DNA from 3 places in the Solibacillus cecembensis genome. Region 2 is predicted to be linked to each of the others. Evidence: riboswitches for the same ligand, from Rfam matches in the RefSeq annotation. Region 2 holds a riboswitch; each other region holds the start of a gene.
The links. Region 2 has a riboswitch for S-adenosylmethionine ahead of metA (homoserine O-acetyltransferase MetA). Riboswitches for the same ligand answer to the same signal wherever they lie in the genome.
Positions count from the first base shown of each region.

Region 1 (2,205 bases), on a different contig from region 2:
CAAATGTCACGGCGGTTGCGATAACCGTCATATAAATCGTTTCATATGTTGCATCGAGCATCTTTGCCCAATCTACATTCGGAAATAATTGTTCAATCATGTCCAATCACCTCCGTTTGAACTTTATGTTGCGCAAGTACTTCTAAAGCGGCGTTAATTTGGTCATTCGATCCTTCAATATGAACAAACAATGTACCGAGCGGGCCACTTGTCGTATTTGAAATTTTGCCATGTACAATATTCACGACAATATCAAATTGCTTAATGATTTGTGAAATAACAGGTTGCTCTGTTGTTTGACCGACAAAGCCTAGCTTTACAATTCTCCCTGATGGATAGTTGGCTAAAATTTGCTCAAGTGACGCTTGTATTTCTTGTGTTTCTCCAGATATTTGCGCCATAAAGTTTTTCGTAATCGGTGCTTGAGGATTTTGGAATACTTGGAGAACCTCGCCTTGCTCCACTACTTTACCCGCTTCCATTACGGCAACACGGTCACAAATTTTTCGGATAACATGCATCTCGTGTGTAATGAGTACAATCGTCAATCCTATTTTTTTATTTATATCAAGTAACAGTTCTAAAATTGAATCCGTCGTTTCTGGGTCCAGTGCAGATGTTGCCTCGTCACCTAGTAAAACTTCCGGATTATTGGCAAGTGCGCGGGCAATTCCGACACGTTGCTTTTGACCACCTGATAACTGTGAAGGATACGCTTTCCCTCGACCTGCTAGTCCAACAAGCTCAATTAGTTCTTCTACACGTTTTGCTCGTTGTTCTTTTGAAACTCCTGCAATTTCAAGTGGAAAGGCAATATTTTCTTCCACAGTACGCGACCAAAGTAAATTGAAATGTTGGAAAATCATGCTGATCTTTTGCCTTGCATCTCGTAATTTTTTTCCAGAAGCTTTTGAAATATCGTTGCCATTTATAATGACTGAACCAACTGTTGGTTTTTCTAAACCATTTAATAGTCGAATCATCGTACTTTTACCAGCACCACTGTAACCGATAATACCGTAAATTTCACCTTGCTTAATCGATAAGTTTACTTGGTCTACAGCTTTTAGTTCACCGTTTTTCGTCTTATAAATTTTCGATATATTTTGTAAGTCAATCATTTTTTGAACTCCTTTATTTGAAATAACTGATTCGTTATTTGCAAAATACCTTTTTTCGCGCGAGCAGTTTCACTTAATTTTCAAACTGTTTAAAAAACAAAAAAACCTTTCTACGACGACAAGTAGAAAGGTTTTCACATATTTATGTTGAACCGTTCTCTCATCTCTCAAAGTTAAACTTTAAACTTTGTGTGATTTGGCACCTTTTCATCATACGATGCTGGTTGCCGGGCTTCATAGGGCACTTCCCTCCGCCTCTCTTTATAAGAGTAACGCTATTAAGTTTTTTGTTATAAATGATACTCTATCACGTGAAATTAGGAACGTCAATCTTTTTTTAACAATGTATATAAAAAAGGTACGGATTGAAATGCATATATTTTTTCTTGGATTTCCCCATTATTCGCAATGATTAAACACGGGACACTTTCTACCTGCATCTCCATGGCAAAATCACCTAAATAGTTAATATTCGCCTTTCCAATCGGCACATCCGGTAATAAATTCTCAATTACTGTTAACATTTTTGACGCTACATCACATGTCCCACATAGTGGTGTATATAAATAAAAGGCACATTGCTCTCCACTTTGTACCTGCTCTATCCATTGTTCTTTCGTCCATTGATCCATACTACCGTCATCCTTCTTTTACTAAAAATTTCGCATCTTTAAGAAGTTCAATTAAAATAGGCGCTGGTGTCTCAGCCACTTCAATATATTGCTTTGGAATTATTAAATGCTGTGCTTCAGAATAAGTACGATTCATCAACTTGCGCAATTTCTCTCCATTTTTATCAACATCGAACATCGTGACCATTTCATATTGCTCGTACGGCGTTAATAATGCAATTAATTCATCTTCACTTATCGTGCCATTCGTACAAAGTATCACAACGTGTTCAGCTAGTAAAGGGGCAATTTGAAGTTTATCTGACCGCCCTTCTACGATAATACATTTCTCCATTCGGAACCCCTCCAATAGTATTGAAATGAAAAAAAACGCCAAAACCTGCATAAACAGATTTTAGCGTACGGATTATTATTGCTCAGTTAATTGCGTGTATGCGTCTGCATCCATTAAT
Region 1 is NZ_JBNNMF010000022.1:8,572-10,776, reverse strand. It holds gene ACQKIH_RS17305 (methionine ABC transporter permease) at 1-100, opposite strand, end outside; gene ACQKIH_RS17300 (methionine ABC transporter ATP-binding protein) at 93-1,121, opposite strand; SAM riboswitch class I at 1,279-1,391, opposite strand; gene ACQKIH_RS17295 (thioredoxin family protein) at 1,448-1,753, opposite strand; gene ACQKIH_RS17290 (toprim domain-containing protein) at 1,761-2,087, opposite strand; gene gcvH (glycine cleavage system protein GcvH) at 2,163-2,205, opposite strand, start outside.
Region 1: another riboswitch for S-adenosylmethionine. It lies ahead of ACQKIH_RS17300 (methionine ABC transporter ATP-binding protein); the one in region 2 lies ahead of metA (homoserine O-acetyltransferase MetA).

Region 2 (2,205 bases):
TTAAGCGCCTTTTTCAATACCCCTATTCACCTTCAAATGGAACGTGATCGCACATGGGTGGCGTTGAAGTAATGTGAATGAAATAAATCAGCTCCTATCGCTAAATTTCTGCGTTAGGAGCTTGTTCTATTTTAAATATGATATTCTAATGCATCTTCAACAAAATGCCATTCATAAGGTGTTTCTTGGTACACATAATAGTTCAACCAGTTATAAAATAGTAAATGTGAATGCGCACGCCAAGTGTTTTTCGGTTCATTTTGTGGGTCATTATTTGGGAAGTAATTGACTGGAACTTCTGTCAGTTCCGGATCCTTCTCTATATCACGGAAATACTCATCTGACAGCGTCGTTGCATCATATTCTAAATGACCGGTAATCATAATATGCTTGTTATTTTTAGATTGAACAATGAATACACCTGCATCATCTGAATAGCTCAACAAACGCAATTCTGGATGGGCGCGAACTTCATCAATCGAAACTGATGTATGACGTGAATGTGGCGCGACATACTGATCACTGAAACCACGTACTAAATCTACCGTTAAATCCGTAATGACATGCGAATAAATGCCTGAGCATTTTTTCGGTAATTCAAATTTCCCAATGCCGAAATGATGGTATAACGCTGCTTGTGCCCCCCAACAAATATGCATAATAGACGTGACATTTTTATCTGCCCAATCCATAACCTCTTCAATTTCTTTCCAATAGCCAACCTCTTCAAATTCCATTTTTTCAACAGGAGCCCCTGTAATAATAAGCCCGTCATAGCGACGATGCTTAATCTCGTCGAATGTTTGATAAAACGTGTCTAAATGAGATTTCGATACATTTTTTGATTCGTATGTAGCTGTGTTTAAAAATGTAACATTCACTTGCAATGGCGTGTTGCCAAGTAAGCGTAAAAGTTGTAGCTCCGTTTTTTCCTTTTCTGGCATTAAATTAAACACTAAAATATTTAGCGGACGAATTTGCTGTGTTTTCGCGCGGTCTTCTTCCATTACGAAAATTTTCTCTTGTCGTAGCAATTCCCCAGCTGGCAGTTGTTTTTGAATGTTAATAGGCATGCTCGTTCCCCCAATTTCATTGATATTAAACAAAAATCCCTCATTCCAGAAAAAGAATGAGGGACGCTAAGCTCGCTCTTATCTTTCAAGGGGAAATCCCTTGCTGGAAGTAGCACCTTTCTAATAAAAATTAGAGGTTGCTGAAGCTTCACCGGGCCAAACCCCTCCGCTTCTCGTGATAAGTCATATATAATTGTTAAACATCGTAACACGGATTTGAGAATTTTGCAATAATTCTTAAAAATTTGTTTAAATGCATGTCCGGTTACAATGTTGAGGGATTATAGAATGCTAATTAATTTGCTATCCCATGATTTACAGGGGTTTTGACATAGATTGACCAAGTTACCTTGTAGATCTTATCGGCTCGCCTGCGGTAACAATCAATCTCTTTTGTTACTCTTACACATCCATCACGCACCGGTAATAGGAAGTGTGTTACACTTCAATGAAACAACTGATTATTCAGTTATTCAATTAACGGTGCATTTTGGCAGAACAAGATAAGGTAAAGGGGCGTTATATGAAACGGAATATTATTATTTTTACTACAATAGGAATTATTTTTCTATTATTGGCGTTTTCATTTAACCATACTTTTGCTCGCTCATATCATCATACATTTACGAAAACAACAGATTTAAGTAAGGGAAACATTGAAGGTTTGTTTGTAAATGATGATTTTTATAGCGAAGAAATAACAAAAACATATGGGGAAAAGACAGAACAAAGTAGAAATGTAAAGGGTTATGATTATTTTGAGTTAAAGAAAGGCATTGAAATAGCAGTAAATGAAACAGGTGAAATTACGAGATTTATTATAACTGACAGCAATATAGAAACTATAAAGGGAATAAAAATTGGTGACAAAAGGGAGGAAGTAATAAAAACATATGGAAAAAATCATTATTTCCGTTCAGAACAAGGAGCAAATATTATCGGCTATGTCGATAAAAAAAGAAATACTTCTATAGAATTTTGGTTTTATAATGATATAGTTGAATTTTATAAACTTGATAATAAATCAATGAAATAAAAGTGATTTATTTGATTTACTATTGGGGTAGCGTCAGGAAAATGCGGATTTACAACGATAAGGAAATTCCAAATTAAAAAGCCCAACTTCTCTACA
Region 2 is NZ_JBNNMF010000018.1:14,256-16,460, reverse strand. It holds gene ACQKIH_RS15655 (ABC transporter ATP-binding protein) at 1-72, shown strand, start outside; gene metA (homoserine O-acetyltransferase MetA) at 132-1,073, opposite strand; SAM riboswitch class I at 1,149-1,258, opposite strand; gene ACQKIH_RS15645 (hypothetical protein) at 1,564-2,109, shown strand.

Region 3 (2,205 bases), on a different contig from region 2:
GGTTATTACGTGCCCCACCAATATAGCAAATGCCGTAACCCATTGCTTCAGCAGCAACTACAAAGTTTTGTGCAAATAATGAAACGTCTGCTACACCAACAAGCAAGTTTTCAGCTGAATCTGTCACAATGTCAACGCCGTGCTTTTGACCGGCCACTTGTAGACGCTTGAAATCCACGCAAAATAAGAAAGAAGCTCCCGCTGTTTTGAACTGGAAATCATTTTTTGATAGCTCACCCAGTTTTGCTTTTTTCTCTTCATCCGTTACCCAAATAACGCTATAGGCTTGGACAAAATGCGAGCTCGCAGCCATTTGCGCCGTTTCGATTAAATCGATAATCGTCTCTTTTGGAATTTGCTCACCTGAATATTTTCGAACCGATGAATGACTTCGTAAAAGTTCTCTTGTTTGCATGTCAATTTCTCCCCCTATGTAAAAATAAATGTAAAGGAACGTTCCTTTAAGCTTATTCTAGTCGATTTATATGCAGATGACTATTGTTAATGCTGTTATGTGCGCCGATAAGGTTTTTTTGCTTGGAATATTATGAATATCAGAAAATTTTAAATTAACTGTTGACGAATGGCTAGAATCTGTTTTATACTGTGAAACAACGATGGAACATAAATCACATACTCTTATCAAGAGTGGCGGAGGGAATAGGCCCTGAGATGCCCAGCAACCAGTGAGTGACGAACTGACTAAGGTGCTACTTCCTACAAGATGCAATTTGCATTTTGAAAGATAAGAGGAGGCAAACTTGCTCATTTGCAAACCCTCTTCTTAACTGAAGAGGGTTTTTTTCATTCAAAAAACTCCTCCTCGATAACACCGATTTCACCATCGAATACTATTTTGGAGGTTATGATTAATGACAAATTTACGACCAGAAACATTATTACTACACGGAGGACAAAAGCCAGATCCTGTAACGGGTGCGATTGCGGTGCCAATTTACCGCTCAACGGCTTATGCATTTAAAGATACTGCTCATGCGCAGCGATTATTTGCATTAGAAGAGGCGGGCAATATTTATTCACGTATTATGAACCCGACTGTTGGTGCTTTTGAAGAGCGTGTTGCTTTATTAGAAGGGGGATCAGCGGCAGTAGCACTTTCATCTGGTGCAGCAGCTATTGCATTTTCTATTTTAAACTTAGCAGGTGCTGGAGACGAGATCGTTGCAGCAGGTTCACTTTACGGTGGAACGTATAATTTATTTGCGACAACATTACCACGCTACGGCATTACGGTGAAATTTGTAGATGAAAAGGACCCAGAAAATTTCCGCAGTGCAATTACAGATAAGACAAAAGCTGTATTTGCAGAAATTATAGGAAATCCAAGCTTAAATGTGTTAGATATTGAAGCAGTAGCCAATATCGCACATCAAAACGGCTTACCAGTATTAATCGATAGCACATTTGCTTCGCCATATGGTGGGAACCCAATTGAGTTTGGAGCGGATGTTGTCATTCATTCGGCTACAAAATGGATTGGCGGTCACGGTACGACAATTGGTGGTATTGTCGTGGATGCAGGGAAATTTGATTGGACACAAGGACGTCATGATGGATTTACTGAGCCAGATACGTCATATCACGGACTTCGTTATGGAATTGACACAGCAGGGGCTGCATTTGCCACAAAGCTACGTGTTCAACTGTTACGTGATTTCGGTCCAACATTATCTGCAGATGCAGCATTTAACTTTTTACAAGGGCTAGAAACGCTTCATTTGCGTATCGTACGCCACAATGAAAATACATTAAAAGTAGCGGAATATTTACGTAACCACCCATTCGTAGACTATGTAAACTATAACGGGTTTGAAGATTTCCCTTCACATGAATTAGCGAAGAAATATTTGAAAAACGGCTTTGGCTCAATTTTAACATTTGGCATTAAAGGTGGACGTGAAGCAGGTCGCCAAGTTATTGACAACGTGGAATTATTCTCACATGTAGCCAATGTAGGGGACGCGCGCTCATTAATTATCCACCCAGCATCTACAACTCACCAACAATTATCAACGGAAGAATTAAAAGTAGCTGGTGTATCTGAGGAGCTCATTCGCTTATCAATCGGGTTGGAAGCAGTTGAAGATATTATTGCAGATTTAGAACAGGCTTTAGCGAAAATAGCGTCTACTTTAGAAGTGGAAACACAAGCCTAATATAATAGAAGAAACTTGCTCGCCTTTC
Region 3 is NZ_JBNNMF010000002.1:321,473-323,677, reverse strand. It holds gene nfsA (oxygen-insensitive NADPH nitroreductase) at 1-415, opposite strand, end outside; SAM riboswitch class I at 637-752, shown strand; gene ACQKIH_RS03260 (O-acetylhomoserine aminocarboxypropyltransferase/cysteine synthase family protein) at 873-2,177, shown strand.
Region 3: another riboswitch for S-adenosylmethionine. It lies ahead of ACQKIH_RS03260 (O-acetylhomoserine aminocarboxypropyltransferase/cysteine synthase family protein); the one in region 2 lies ahead of metA (homoserine O-acetyltransferase MetA).